DNA from 4 places in the Desulfuribacillus alkaliarsenatis genome. Region 1 is predicted to be linked to each of the others. Evidence: riboswitches for the same ligand, from Rfam matches in the RefSeq annotation. Region 1 holds a riboswitch; each other region holds the start of a gene.
The links. Region 1 has a riboswitch for cyclic di-GMP ahead of BHF68_RS10145 (response regulator). Riboswitches for the same ligand answer to the same signal wherever they lie in the genome.
Positions count from the first base shown of each region.

Region 2: linked by a shared signal. The riboswitch ahead of BHF68_RS01185 (GspE/PulE family protein) and the one ahead of BHF68_RS10145 (response regulator) in region 1 are both predicted to bind cyclic di-GMP.
Region 3: linked by a shared signal. The riboswitch ahead of BHF68_RS10945 (DUF192 domain-containing protein) and the one ahead of BHF68_RS10145 (response regulator) in region 1 are both predicted to bind cyclic di-GMP.
Region 4: linked by a shared signal. The riboswitch ahead of BHF68_RS15680 (prepilin-type N-terminal cleavage/methylation domain-containing protein) and the one ahead of BHF68_RS10145 (response regulator) in region 1 are both predicted to bind cyclic di-GMP.

Region 1 covers NZ_MIJE01000031.1:85,566-89,358, forward strand. The annotation lists gene BHF68_RS10135 (ABC transporter substrate-binding protein) at 1-330, opposite strand, end outside; gene BHF68_RS10140 (amphi-Trp domain-containing protein) at 444-719, opposite strand; gene BHF68_RS10145 (response regulator) at 856-1,221, opposite strand; cyclic di-GMP riboswitch class II at 1,266-1,351, opposite strand; gene BHF68_RS10150 (methyl-accepting chemotaxis protein) at 1,414-3,414, opposite strand; gene BHF68_RS10155 (sensor histidine kinase) at 3,537-3,793, opposite strand, start outside.
Region 2 covers NZ_MIJE01000001.1:244,698-248,490, forward strand. The annotation lists gene BHF68_RS01180 (VanW family protein) at 1-1,261, shown strand, start outside; cyclic di-GMP riboswitch class II at 1,356-1,439, shown strand; gene BHF68_RS01185 (GspE/PulE family protein) at 1,539-3,248, shown strand; gene BHF68_RS01190 (type IV pilus twitching motility protein PilT) at 3,328-3,793, shown strand, end outside.
Region 3 covers NZ_MIJE01000032.1:38,237-42,029, reverse strand. The annotation lists gene BHF68_RS10965 (KamA family radical SAM protein) at 1-108, shown strand, start outside; gene BHF68_RS10960 (DUF2935 domain-containing protein) at 221-643, shown strand; gene BHF68_RS10955 (ferredoxin) at 725-913, shown strand; gene BHF68_RS10950 (hydrolase) at 998-1,537, shown strand; cyclic di-GMP riboswitch class I at 1,886-1,974, shown strand; gene BHF68_RS10945 (DUF192 domain-containing protein) at 2,060-2,410, shown strand; gene BHF68_RS10940 (Flp family type IVb pilin) at 2,429-2,611, shown strand; gene BHF68_RS10935 (A24 family peptidase) at 2,702-3,214, shown strand; gene BHF68_RS10930 (TadE/TadG family type IV pilus assembly protein) at 3,214-3,600, shown strand; gene BHF68_RS10925 (pilus assembly protein TadG-related protein) at 3,612-3,793, shown strand, end outside.
Region 4 covers NZ_MIJE01000001.1:252,830-256,622, forward strand. The annotation lists gene BHF68_RS01210 (stalk domain-containing protein) at 1-27, shown strand, start outside; gene BHF68_RS01215 (prepilin peptidase) at 65-817, shown strand; gene pilM (type IV pilus assembly protein PilM) at 859-1,935, shown strand; cyclic di-GMP riboswitch class II at 2,055-2,138, shown strand; gene BHF68_RS15680 (prepilin-type N-terminal cleavage/methylation domain-containing protein) at 2,302-2,838, shown strand; gene BHF68_RS01230 (hypothetical protein) at 2,961-3,347, shown strand; gene BHF68_RS01235 (hypothetical protein) at 3,382-3,793, shown strand, end outside.

The sequences.
Region 1 (3,793 bases):
AACTATTGCAACTACATCTTCTGAATTTTTATCTAAATATTTTTTTGCCATCTGGTAACCATTCACTTCTTCACCAGTATATGTTATAAAGTGATTCCTTAATGATACAGCGTTAGAATTTTTATTGTAATCCGCCAAGGCCATCTCCGCAGCCACCAACAACCTGGTAGGGTTTAAGCTAGCCGTATCAGATTGGTCTTTAGTAACAACTAGCACTATTCTATCTTCGGCATTATCAGATTTAACATTACTACATCCAATTACTCCAATAATAATGGCTAAAATAAGTAAACTTGCGGCAATAATAGCAAATTTGCGTGATTTCCCCATGGCTTTTTCCCCCATAACTACGCTCTACTAAACTTCTACTGAACGTTTACTGTCACTACTGAAAAAAGTCTTTTTCATTAAACTTATTAACGAAAAAGACTGATTAATTCAATCTATCTTATTGTAAATGATTTATCTTCTTGGCCAGGCTTCCATTCAATTTCTATTTCAAACTTGTGCCGTTCACCTTTGCTTTCATACTTAAGCTCTAGCTTTGTGTTGCCTTCAGGTCTGATATCAAACTGCTCGCCTGCTTGTTCAATTTGAAATGAACCTTGTGTGTCAAGCTTGTCAGCAACAACTCTGAGGAAATCCGCAATTTCATTGACTGTTCTACGTTCTTCACTCTTAAAGTGCACAACCGTTCTTGGCTTCTGGTCCATAACCATAGCAAACACTCCTTTTAAAATAGTAATTTCAAGCTTTTTATTATATGCTTTTGTTACTCTTTTAGTACTTATATTCTACCATCTCAACACTGTCATTGTCCAAGCTTTTACCCAACTTCACACAATGAAAGCGTTATTATTTTAAGATTTTGTTAACACGTGAAAGCAATACATCAGAAGTAAATGGTTTACTTATAAAGTCATTCACTTTATAGCGTACCGCAAGCTCTACTACGTCCTTCGAAGGCTTCCCTGTAATTAAAAGAACAGGGATTTTTTCCGTAATTGGGTTGAAGCGAATGTTCTCCAATGCTGTCAGCCCGCTCATACCAGGCATATGTAAGTCTGTAATAATCAGAGCATACTCATTGAAGTCCTTTGTCACATTAAAAAACACCTCAGCGTCGTTAAATTCTTCCACTTGATATTGCTCTTGCTCTAGAATCTGCCTTGCATAAACACGAAATGTTTTACTGTCATCAATTAATGCAATTTTTCTCACGAAACCTATCCCCTATCCATTCTATATGCACACAAAAAACCGACCATAAGTATGGTCGGTTGCGCTACTCGCTCATAATCATCTAAAGCGCCCAAATAATAGATGACTCTTCTTTGCTTCCAATACAGTATATAGTTTTTTCTCTAGTCAAGTTTTATTAAATTATACTATATGAAATACAAATTTTGCAATTTATAATTTAAAACTTTTGCTCAGTTCTTGTAAGTCTTCTGCCATATCGTTCAACTGCTCTGCTGCGTTTACAACCGTTTTCATAATAACCAACTGCTCTTCAGCCATTTTTGTAATGTCTTGAGTTCTATCAGTTGTAGCACTTGATGTACTAGCCAGTTCTTGTACTGAAGCAGTTACTTCTTCCGAGCTAGCAGACATTTGTTCCGCGATAGCAGATAAGTCCTCAACCTGGGAAGCAACACCTTCTACAGAGGTTACAATCTCCGAGAATATATTAGTTACTTCTTCAAAAACTTTTATTCCTTTCTCAACTTCTTGCTTACTGCCCTCCATAGAAGCGGAAGCCTGTATTGTTTTGTTCTGAATTTGTTGTATTATTTGATATATCTTACCAGTAGATTTCGATGTTTGATCAGCTAACTTACGTATTTCATCAGCTACCACAGCAAAACCCTTGCCTGCTTCTCCTGCCCTAGCGGCTTCAATAGCAGCGTTCAGTGCTAAAAGATTAGTCTGCTCAGAAATCTCTGATATGATATTGGCTATCCCGCCAATCTCCTCTGAGTCTGTTTTCAATTCGTTGATAATATGCGATGTTTCCGTTACACCATCTCTAATCATTGATATACTTTCAATACTGCTTTTCATCGAACTATTTCCTTCTTGCGCCTTAATACGCATCTCGTTAGATGATTCTGCAACTAGCGTTGATGTTTCAGCCACCCTACCTATCCCTACAGCCATTTCTTCCATAGCAACAGATGTCTCTTTAGCGCTAGTTAACTGCGTTTCAGCGCTACGAGCCACATCATGAATCGCATCTGATGTCATATCGGAGGCTTTAATTGATTGTTGTGAATTCACCTTCAATACATTTGCAGCTTCTCGCAAATCATTGTTCTTTGTTTGTAAGGATTTTACCAGTTCACGAATTTTTTCACTCATAGTGTTAAATGCATCACCTAATGTGTTTAACTCATAACTTGAATTGATATTAACTGGCTCAAATCGCAAATCACTGTTCGACATTTTCTGTGACACTTCTGTAAGTGTCTTTATAGGAGCTAATTGTTTCTTAATACTAATTGTTAAAATAATAACAGTAAGAATGATAATAAGACTGGAAATAGCTAAATTAATGTACAAGTCTCTGCTCATTTCAGACAATAACTGTTGATTGTCGTTTGTCTGTAGTAATACCCATCTTGGTACTCCTGAATAATCAGTTAGGGGGACTATTAGCATACTAAGGTAGCCATCCTCTAAGATTATTGATTGGGCATTTTTCAAAGAATTCATGTTATTTAAATTAAGCATAATCGTTGTTTTTTCAACATTTGCATCAATACCCGTTAGATGAATAAGTTCTGACTCCTCACCTATTGCGTAGAAGTCCCAATCTCCTCCATACTCTTGTTGTAGAGATTGCAGGAACGCGCTAGTTAACCCCATACCCAGTTCAACTGTTCCTAGATGAGTTCCTGCACTGCTTTGCATGGGAACAACATATCTGAAACCAGCACCTGCAACTCCACCTTCCAGCCCTTGTATTACTGCCCGTTGGTTATTAGCTTCTACAACAGTATGTCTGAAAGATGAGAGATCATCGCCATATGTTTCTGGTTGGTGAACTCTAAAAAAAGAACTTGCGTCTGGCAAATGAAACTGATATTGCCTAATACCTTGGGCGAAAAAGCCCTCCATACTAGATAGGGTTAAATCAGCTAACTGTTCACGGTCTCTATTTCGAAAAGCATCAACAATCTGCTTATTTTCTACTACAGGGTTCAATCCAATAGCTAACATGTTGAATTGCTGATTCAGTCTCTGTTCAACACCGTTAGTAATAATAGCCTGCCTGTCCGACTGTAAACGATTATAATGCTCTTTGTTAGTTGTGTGAAAGTCAAAAGCAACATAAGCAAGTAATACTATAAATGCAAGTAATATCAAGATTCCAATCTTGTTTGCAACCGACAGCCGCTTTATAACATTCATAACTAATCTCCTCCTTATAATTTCTTGTCTATAGCTTCATTATTACTTCATAATTGCATATTGTCAAATCAATTAACCAGCTATAACACAATATAAGTACGAGATTTAGTATCTGCCTACGCTTATTTTCCACAGTTAGGTAATTTTATTGTAAAAGTTGTCCCTTTACCTAATTCACTGGCAACTGTAATAGCACCATTATGTGCTTCAATAATTCCCTTTGTAATTGCAAGCCCTAAGCCAGTTCCTCCAGATGATCTTGCCCTTGATAAGTCTCCTCGGTAAAATCGTTGAAAAACATGCTCTAATTCCTGTTCACTCATACCTTGACCCGTATCTTCTACATCTACGATTAGAAATTCCCCTTGATTTATTGTGC
Region 2 (3,793 bases), on a different contig from region 1:
TAATGAAAATGAACGTCCCATCATGGAAAATAATTACTCTGTAGCAGGTGTTCCATTAGAAAATATGACAAAAGAAGGTGCTATAGATGCTATCGAGCGAGCATTAATTAATATAGATAGCAAACAGATTACTATTCAAATTGATGAGCAATTATGGATTATTCCAGTTGTAGAATTGCAGATTCGCTATGACGTAGAGACAACAGTAGAGGAAGCATTTGCCTTGACATCTCTCTCTAGTCGCCAGCACATTCCATTAGTCTTTCAATATGACCGCCTAAAATTACAGGAGTATTTAGAAGAGATAGCGACTCAAGTTAATATACCTGTCATCGATGCTACTGTTTATAAAGTAGGCAATAGAATCGAAAAAACAGCTGAGCAAATAGGATCAGTCCTAAATATTGAGCAATTGATTATGGAGATTCAGAACGCTATCGCTTACGCATTTCCAGCAGATTACTTTCAGGTAGCTTTAAATGAGGTGATGCCTAGGGTGTCAGCAAGGGAGTTGCATGACGTTAATCGCCATTTTGCTACCTATACGACAGTAATTGATACGACAGATAGGAACCAGCTTCATAACATGATGCGTTCAGTCGAGCGTATAGAACATTTTGTAATCTCACCACAGGCGGCCTTTTCTTTTAATGAGCTAGCTAGTCCATATACTGCTAACAATGGATACACGATTGCACCAGGAGTGGAAAATGATTCAAGCTCAGAGGGCTACGGTGGTGGTGTGTCACAGGTTGCTACTACCCTCTATGTTGCTGCGCTTAAGGCAGGACTAGACATTATGGAGCATCATAATAACAGTCGTCCAGTTCCATATGCGCCACTAGGGTATGATGCGTCCGTAGTTAAGAAATCAGAAGATTTAAAACTGACAAACTCTAAAAGAAGAAACATGTATGTCAGTTTGAAAATTCTCGATAATAAGGTTGAAGTTCAGGTGTTCGGCAATCAGACAGATTATATCAACTACTCATTAGAAACGAGAAACAAACGAACTATTCAGCCTGAAGTTGAGTATTACTTAAATACAGCATTAAGTCCTTTGAGTGAGCATGTAGTCGGAGCTGGGGAAGTGGGATATACAATCGATTTGTATAGGGTATGGGATTCTAACAACCAGCCACAACAAGAGCTGATTACTAGTAATTCCTACGATTCAGTTCCTAGAATTATAGAAATTGGAGAACGACATAGAAATGCAAATAACATAAATGGTGGAAAAGGTACGACAAGCAATAGGTAGTACAAAAGGACCGAACTCTACAAAAGTTTGGAAGCCTTAATACCTAATTTTTTATAATAATTTAAAGGAATTATCACTTTTTTGTAGAATACATATAAATATGGGAGTTATGACATCTAACCTCTATTATGGTCACTTGGGTTAGAAGGAGCTAGTAGTGAAACCGACCCACATGATTTTTGTCATGGGGTCTTTTTTATATATAATTATTGAATGACAATAAAGCAGATAACGGTTTATAATTAGCATAGATAATTAATATTTGCGGAGGTACAACATGGCTAAACCTGGGAAAAAACGTCTAGGAGATTTACTTGTAGAATCTAATCTAATAACGGAATCACAGCTTCAGGAAGCCTTGAGAGTTCAAAAGGAAATGGGAGTACGCTTAGGGGAGGCGCTAATTCAGCTTGGTTTTATTACCCAGCAGAGTATAAACGAAGTGCTAGAGTTTCAGTTGGGTATTCCACAGATTGCCCTGCACAAGCTACGATTAGACCCGAAAATTGTTAAGCTAATTGATGGAGATTTAGCAAGAAGGCATAAAATTATTCCAATTGAAAAGCGCGATAATACTTTACGTTTAGCAATGGCAGATCCATTAAACTTAGTAGCCTTTGATGATGTGAAAATGGCTACGGGCTATGAGGTGGAGCCTGTGATTGCTACTGAGCATGAGCTCGATAGAGTAATTTCTAGATACTTTGGTCTGACAGATTCAGTACGTCAAGCCTTTGGTGGACAGCTTAAAGAAATGCAGAAGCAAGATGATAGCATCACTGATACGATTAACCTTGATGAGCTAGCAAACGCTACAGATGAAGCACCGATTACTAAGGCAGTAAATGCTATTATCCAACAATCGATTAAAGAAAAGGCTTCAGATATTCACATAGAGCCTGCAGAAAGACTACTACGTGTACGTTATAGGATTGATGGTATCCTCCAAGATATGATGGAATTACCCAAGCAAACACATCCATCGCTGGTATCTAGGATTAAGATTATGGCAGATATGGATATCTCCGAGAAGCGTGTACCCCAGGATGGACGTATACAAATTAAGTCAGGTAACAACAACGTTGACCTACGTATTTCAACACTACCAACAATTTTTGGAGAAAAGGTAGTTATACGTTTATTAGATAAGACTAATGTGTTGTTTTCTGTATATGAACTAGGCATGAATCAGCAGGTGGAAGAACGATTTAGAGAAACGTTAAAGCAAACCTATGGCGTAATATTAATAACAGGTCCAACTGGTAGTGGTAAAACAACCACACTGTACGCAGCCTTGAATGAAATTAATGACAATCAAAAAAATATCGTAACGGTCGAAGACCCAGTCGAGTATGTACTTGATCGTATTAACCAAATTCAAGTTAATACGAAGGTTGGTATGACCTTTGCCAATGGTCTGCGCTCAATCCTTCGCCAAGACCCTGACATTATCATGGTTGGTGAGATACGTGATCGCGAGACTGCCGAAATAGCAGTCCGTTCAGCTACTACAGGACACCTAGTACTTAGTACCTTGCATACAAATGACGCAGCAAGTACACTTACACGCCTACTAGATTTAGAGGTGGAGCCGTTTTTAGTTGCATCAGCACTAGTTGGTGTATTAGGTCAACGTTTAGTGCGAACAATTTGCTCAGACTGCAAGAAGAGCTCACAGCTACCAGAGGGAGACCCATGGCGCATTTTTATCGGAGTAGATGAAAAGGAGCCAGTGACGGTCTATCACGGAGCTGGATGTAGCTTCTGCAATAATACAGGCTACAAAGGGAGAACAGCAATCCATGAATTCATGCCACTAACGAAAGAAATACGTAAGCTAGTTGCTACTAAAGCATCGGCAGACGTTATTAAAGAGCTCGCTGTAGAGCAGGGCATGATAACACTGAAGAAAGATGGTATCCAGAAAGCACTAGCTGGTATAACCACCTTAAATGAAGTTGTCAGAGTATCCTATACAGATGAATAAATAAAATAGTAAAATGAAATAAAGACCAATTCAACTCATGAATTACAATTGAAGTTATTATTTGTGGGGGTGACAAGAAATGATAATGAAGGATATATTGCTAGAGGCTGTTAAAATTGGTGCATCGGATATCCACTTAACGGTAAATGCAACACCAATGTATCGACTACACGGGAGATTGACATCAGCTGGTAAATACCAAGCTGCCTTTAATCGTAAGTTGACCCATGAAGATATGGAGCAGCTAATGCAGCAGGTGACAGACCGTGACCAACAGCAGAAGCTAGCGCAAAAAGGTGATTTGGATTTTTCCTTTGAAATTCAAGGTGTTGCACGCTTTCGTGTTAATATCTTCAAGCAGCAAAAGCATATAGCAATTGTAATGCGTATTATTCCTACAAAGATATTAACCATGGAGCAATTAAACCTGCCACCTGTGTTTAGAGAGCTTTCTAACAAACGCAGCGGCTTAGTTCTTGTTACAGGTCCGACAGGAAGTGGTAAATCTACGACGCTGGCGGCAATGATAGATTATATCAATGAAA
Region 3 (3,793 bases), on a different contig from region 1:
ACTTCGCCTTATCTTCATACAGATTTAGCTATAGATGATTTTCTACAAAATCTTAAAGCTAGAGGAGAAGACGTAACTGATTACAGCAGTATCTGGTACTACCTGTAACATTTAAATTAGTTCAAAATTGATATAGTATATAATTTGGGCGTAGGCATGCACACAAATTGTTCTCAAAACATATGAAGTAACAGGGAATATATTTTGAGGAGGTATTATTGTGTACAGTGTTACTACGCCTATGTTATTAAATTCAATTTATGAAATATCATTTTGGTCTAACATCCAATATGAACACACAATTGTTTTCACTGAGACTATAGATAATATACCAGAAGCGCAGAAGAACAAGCTGGTCGCTATGAGAAAAGAATGGAAATCAATACATGAAAAAGCAGTTGAGATTAGAGACAAAATAGGAGAAAAATATCAACCCTATCCTGAATCAGATTGGTTCGATGCTGTATGGAAGTTAGTATTAGAAGCAGAAAAACTCAACAAAGAGTTTATTGAGCTATTAATTGAGTTGGGGAAACTATACCCAGACAACGATACTATTCAATTACTAGTCCATCATGTATATGAAGAGTCAGGGTATTTTATGCGCATACTTGCCACTATTAAAAAACTGATGAGCGTATAGTTATAACCAGTATGGATAAAACTATGGACAGACAATGGTGTATTAACAAATTGTCAATACCAATGGAAGGGGTTTTATCCTATGAAAGTAACAGTAGACCAAGATTTATGTATTAGCTGCGGTGCATGCATAGACATATGTTCTGAGGTATTTGATTGGAACGACGATGGTAAAGCAGAAGCTAAAACTGACTCAGTATCTTCTGAATTGGAAGATAGTGTTAGAGAAGCATCAGAGTCCTGTCCAACAGATGCAATACCTATAAGCTAAAAGAGATCTTATGATCTCTTTTTTTGTGTTAATAAATAATGTAAAATAATAAAAAACAACCTATATATTGGAGGAGAATAAGTTATGCTAGATAAAGATAATACTGTTTTAGTAGTAGTTGATGTACAGGGTAAGCTAGCACAATCAATGTTTGACAAGGAAAACCTATTTATTAACTTACAAAAGCTTATCAAAGGTGCACAGATTTTGGAAATACCAATCATAGTAGTAGAACAATATCCAGAAGGGTTAGGCGCTACGGTTGATGAAGTTAAAGGATTATTTGCAGATTGGCAGCCTATAGAAAAACATTGCTACAGCTGTTGCGAGAACGAAGATTTTATTAATAGGCTATTAGCAGTTAATAAGAATCAAGTGTTATTGGCTGGTATAGAGACACACATTTGTATATATCAAACGGCAGTTGACTTATTAAGTAAAAACTTTGATGTTGAAGTTGTTATCGATGCTGTATCTTCAAGAACTGAAGCCAATAAAAATGCTGGTATTGAAAAAATCGTTTCACTAGGAGCAAGCTTTACCACTGTTGAAATGGCATTGTTCGAACTTTTAAAAGTGTCTAAAGGAGATAAGTTTAAAGAACTGCTAAAGGTTATTAAGTAATAACAAGGAGCATTTGCGACTAAATTCCTAGCTAATAATTAATGCGGGACCTTTAGGGTAGGTAGTTTACTGGGTACATAGAACTATGGAATCTTTTTGGAACAATTACAAAAACAGAAATATATGGAATATAACACTCTATTGATACCATATTACTACGACTATAGAATTGCGCGTTCAAAAAGCATAGTTCTATAGTCTTTTTATATGGCTTTTATAACTTGTCTTTATTGTGACAATAGCAGTTATTTATCAAGTATTAAAATGAAAACAAAGGTGGATGGTATATCTAAATAGCGCTTCGTATAATAAGAGTATAAAAAGGTTCGGACGATAAACATCGCTGAATCTCGATAAAGGCAAAGCTGATGAAAATCAGTGACGCAAAGCTACAGGGGCTACAATGCATACGTGCATTATGCCAGCCAGCTACCGAAAGATTAGGGTGTTTTTTTCAATTGCAGTATCCCTACTTTCGGAAGAAGGCAGGGATCATTTTATTTTTCAGAAGGAGGAGGGATATTGGCGTTAGTCAATCAAACCACAGGTGTCACGATAGCCGATGATGTACAGATGGCAACAAGCTTCTGGTCAAGGTTAAAGGGTTTAATGTTTACAGCTAGACTTCAAGAAGGTAATGCTTTATATCTTTCCCCCTGCCGATCGATACATACCTTCTTCATGAGATATCCAATAGATGTAGTTTATCTGGATGAAAAACAACAGGTAATAGCTGTACAGCATGAATTAAAACCTAACACAATTGGAAGTATTCACAAGCATACTAGAGACATCATAGAGCTTCCAGTAGGAGTCATTAACAAGAAAAAAGTTGATATTGGTCAGATATTAAAATTACAAACTAAAAAATAAAAATTGGAGGTTGTTAATATGTTAAACAAATTTAAAGGATTATTAATTGAAGAAGAAGGTCAAGGGATGACGGAGTATGGTTTAGTTCTAGGTTTAATCGCAGTAGCAGTAGTAGGAGCATTGGCATTATTAAGAGAGCAAATCATTGAAATGTATGATGGAGTAGTTAATATTGTTACCAACCGTGAAAATACTCCTTAATAAATGTAAATTAGAAATTTAACTTTTAGAAATGGCCTTACGTACGTTTGCGTAAGGCCATTTCTAAAAAAGAGAGTGAGGTATCTGACAATGTGGTTAAATGCAGTACTTATAATTACATTAGTAATTTGTGTAGTGACAGATATTCGTAGTCGCAAAATATATAATAAAGTTCTCCTTCCAGCACTGATTATTACACTTATTATCCACATTGTTATGACAGGCTGGGAAGGATTAACTTTTGCACTAATGGGCTTATTTACAGGACTACTAATACTTATAATACCATATATGATGGGCGGCATAGGTGCAGGTGATGTCAAATTACTAGCACTTATTGGAGCCATAAAAGGAGTATCATTTGTAATAAATACAGCATTATTTATGGCTATTTTTGGGGCAATTATTGCAATTATGATAATGCTCTTTAGAAAAGGTTTTGTACAAAGATTGAAGGCAATTGGATATTTCATCGGTAGTTTACGCTTAGGGTTGAAGACTCCTATCTGGGTAAATCGCAAGAATCATCAGCTCACTTATCCATATGGGGTAGCAATTGCCCTTGGAGCAATTATTAGTTTATTCGGAAATGGGTGGTTCTAATGCTAAGGAAAAATGAAAAAGGGCAGTCCCTTGTAGAAATGGCTCTATTATTACCCATTTTAATTATACTACTGATTGGTGTAATAGATTTTGGAAGGTTTTTATATACAAACATGCATTTACACCTTGCTACCCAAGAAACAGTGAGATTAGCAAGCTTGGGTGCGAATGATCAGGAATTGCAATCATTTATCAATAGCTATACCCATGTAAATAATCAAGAAGATTTACAAATGCACATTTCACTAAATGAAAATCAACGGGTATCTGGTGAATATGTAACAATAACTTTAGAATATCCTATGGAAATTATGACTCCATTTGTTTCAAAGATAATAACATTTCCATTAAAGATAGAGACAAAATCCACTATTCGAATTGAATGAGAGGAATCCCTATGAGACATATAAAATATATCACAAGTTTATTATTTGGGACAGGTTGCAAAAATCAACGTGGAAGTACACTTGTAATAGTAGCCTTTGCTTTATTAGGGTTAATAGCGATGTCAGGTCTTGTAATTGATGGTGGAACATTATATGTAACTAAGAGTCACCTGCAAAAAACAGCCAATGCAAC
Region 4 (3,793 bases), on a different contig from region 1:
GCGAATTTTAATCTGATTTTGAGGTAATGATTGTTTATCTATTGTAAGGTGAAAGGGATAATATATGATGGCATTGGTTTATGGCTATATTTTTATAATTGGTGCAGTAATTGGCAGTTTTTTAAATGTAGTTATATACCGACTCCCTAATGAGCAGTCCGTTATAAAGCCAAGAAGCTATTGTCCGTTTTGTGAAACTACCTTAACGTGGAAGCAATTGATTCCAGTGCTAAGTTATATTTGGCAAAGGGGTAAGTGTGCTAGCTGTCAGGCTCAAATATCTATTAGATATCCGTTAATAGAAGTGTTTACGGGAATTATATTTATTATTATTTTTATGATTACGGGTTTTAGCTGGTTGACTATTATTTATTGGGTATTAGCAGCATGTTTTATAGCAATATTTATAATCGACATCGAGCACATGATTATTCCAGATGAAATTAACCTGTTTATATTTATTATAGGAATAGGTACGAGTTTACTGGGTCTTACTATTCCAATTATCCAGGCATTAATAGGTAGTCTACTAGGCGGGGGAATCCTGTGGTTTTTAGCCGTTGCCTCACGTGGTGGAATGGGCGGCGGTGATATTAAATTCGCCTTTGCTATTGGACTTTTTACAGGCTGGCAGCAAATGATGTTACTGCTGTTTATAGCATCATTAATTGGCTGTGTTTATGGACTATATCAGATTGTTCGTTATGGATATCAGAAGGGCAAACCAATCCCCTTTGGCCCATTTCTAGTTATTGCTGCGATGCTAGTCCTGCTATGGGGTAATACATTTATTAGTTATTATTTTTCATTATTTTAATTGATTGCTAGTTTTACTATAGTAGAGGAGCAAGGATATATATGAAAATTTTACGTCGATTGCTACAGAGAAAAATTGATCATATAGGCTTGGATATTGGTAGCTTCTCTATTAAGATGGTGGAGCTTAAAAAGGGTGATGAGGAAAACCACCATGAAGTCTTAACATATGGCATGGCAAGGATTCCAGCTAATGCTTTAGTTGATGGAGCAATTAAGGACGTTTCTGCTGTAACCAAAGCTCTCTTAGAGCTTAAGGATGAAGGTAAATTAAAGAGCGGAGCGACTCTTAATGTAGCGGTAAGTGGTAAGCATGTTATTACACGGACGCTAAAGTTGCCTGTTATGCCTTTAGATGAGCTAGACCAAGCACTAGAATTCGAAGCTGATAAGTATATTCCGACTCCGATTGACCAGCTATATCTAGATTATAGTATTCTAGGCGAGGTTACAGTCGATAATGCACCTCACTATAACCTTTTATTAGCAGCTGTACCTAAGGACATTATCAATACCTATTGTAGGGTTTTAGAGGAAGCTAAACTTAATCCATATGGAATTGAAATTGAACCCTTAGCCCTTTATCGTCTCTGGTACTCCTATTATTACGATGAGACATTGAAGAACCAAGCAATTTTGAATATGGGTCACAGCAACTGCCATTTAGTAGTGTTTAAAGAAGATAATATACAGTTTACAAGAACAATTCCGATTGCTGGACTGCAGATGACTGAAGCGATAATTCAATCTGCAGGTAAAGAAGTAGCCGCAGCAATCGACTTAAAGCATAAACAAAAGCTTAATCAGGATAACGTAATAGAACTAGCAAGTCCTGAATCTACTGATGATTATAGTGACAGCTTAATTGTACAATCGATAAGCGATACCCTAGGGTCTCTTACGCAGGAAATCCAGCGTTCAATAGACTTCTATCAAATGCAAGCAAAGGTACGACTTGATAGACTTATCATTACTGGTGGTTGCGCCGAGCTCCAAGGCTTAGATACCACACTTGAGGCTGAACTTGGCTTGCCAGTTTTAGTGGGAGTCTATGGAGAACTTGATCCATCATTTAGCCTTGCAAGCGGTCTAGCTATGCGCGACTTTATGAAGCTATAAAACATGGAACAAAAAGGAAGTTTGTCCTGGTAAAAAAGAATTATAAATAACGTTTAATTTATTGATTTATAGGGCTTTAGATGGTAGAATTATATTAGAAATATTAAAAATTACAAATGCAAAACATGGAATGCTAGGAACTTTAATCTGTAACTGGTCACTTGGGTTAAAGGGAGCTAATAGTGAAACCGATCCGCACTTATTTCTTTCATTAGTAAAAAGGTAAGTTTGGCTCGGTTTTATGCGTTTAAAGATGTTTAAAGAAAAATTGAGAAATAATTTAGGAAACTTTATCACTCTTATCACGTATAATGTAGTCAAGCCTATCAAAAAATTCAAAACAAAAAATAACAGGAGAGTGAAAACATGCAATTCTTCCAAAAAAGAAAGAAGAAAAATCAAAAAGGTTTTACATTAGTAGAGCTATTAGTAGTAATTGCAATCATAGGTATCCTAGCGGCGATAATCACGCCAAACATCTTTGCACAGATTGAGAAAAGTAGAGCATCGGCTGTAGTTTCTGAGTACAGAGCAGCTAAAACAGCGGCGTTGTTGGTTACTTCTGAGAATCCAGCTGCGGATATTACGTTTGATGTAGAGTCTAATGGTAATGTTACAGGCGAAAATGCTGATGATTATGCTGCATTTATGGCAATGCTTGAGAAACCTCTAGGTACTGCTCCTTTTGGCGGATATTATTCTATAATAGGACCTAGTGGCGCTGATTCGTTGGATACTGGTGATGGAACATTCTTATTAGTACCTCAAGTACCAGAGAAAGCTTTTGATACACTTGAAAATACTTTCTCTGATGATGATGTAGTTGAATCCGGAACTGTTGGTTCAGGTTTTCCTAAGGAAATATATTTAAGACTATTGCCAAATGACCCACCTACACCTTAGTCTTTTACGGGCATAACCCGATCCCTTAAAGGGGGTCGGGTTTTCTAAATGAAATCACTATTTTTACCAATTTATTATCATGCATTATATACACGCTCCAAAAATCTTAGGGAGTGAGCCACATGTACACAAACCGAAAGTGGAATGTTGAGAAAGATAAAGATGCAGCTAAATCAAAAAGTAGAAATAAAGACTTCTCGTTGTATAGAGTCATAATATATACAGTAATTATAGGTGTTGTTGTTCTTGCACTTATTCATTATTCTACAAGTCAGTTAGACGAGAGAATATGTGAGAATAATCTTGTCGCATTTCGTAATGCAGTTGTTTATTATCATAGTATTTACAATAGTTATCCTAGTAGTTTAGAAGAGTTGCAGGATAGAACAAGCTTACTTTGGGATTTATCAGATGAGCAGTATATATTCGTACCTGGTAAGGGGAATCAACCACCTGAACTTATATGTAAGAAGTTTAATAGAAGTAGTACTGATTTAAGTAGTAATTAGTACACACGTTTAGTAACATTTTTGAGGTGAGACGATGAGGATACAATCCGTGTTTTGTAATATAAAAAATCAAAGGGGAATTGCATTGCCATTAGTAGTTATGGTGATGATATCGTTATTAATTGTAGGCGGTGCTTTTGCCACATACACTTATTCAGAGATTAATCAAACGACACGAGAAGATCATAACCTTCAAGCTTATTATTTGGCACGGAGTGGAGTCGAACTCGCCTTAGATTTAATGCGTAATAGCGAATATGAGATTGGTGGTAGACCATATTCGTTTTATTTTTATGGTACGCCTGAGGAGGGAGATTTTAGCCTTGAGCAAATGTCAGTAAGTTCTGGCATTGAAGGCTATTATGATACGAGTAGAAAAAGACTTGCCGATATATTCTTTGCAGATAATCCTAGTGCTACCGATAGCGAGATTATCGTCTGTGTGA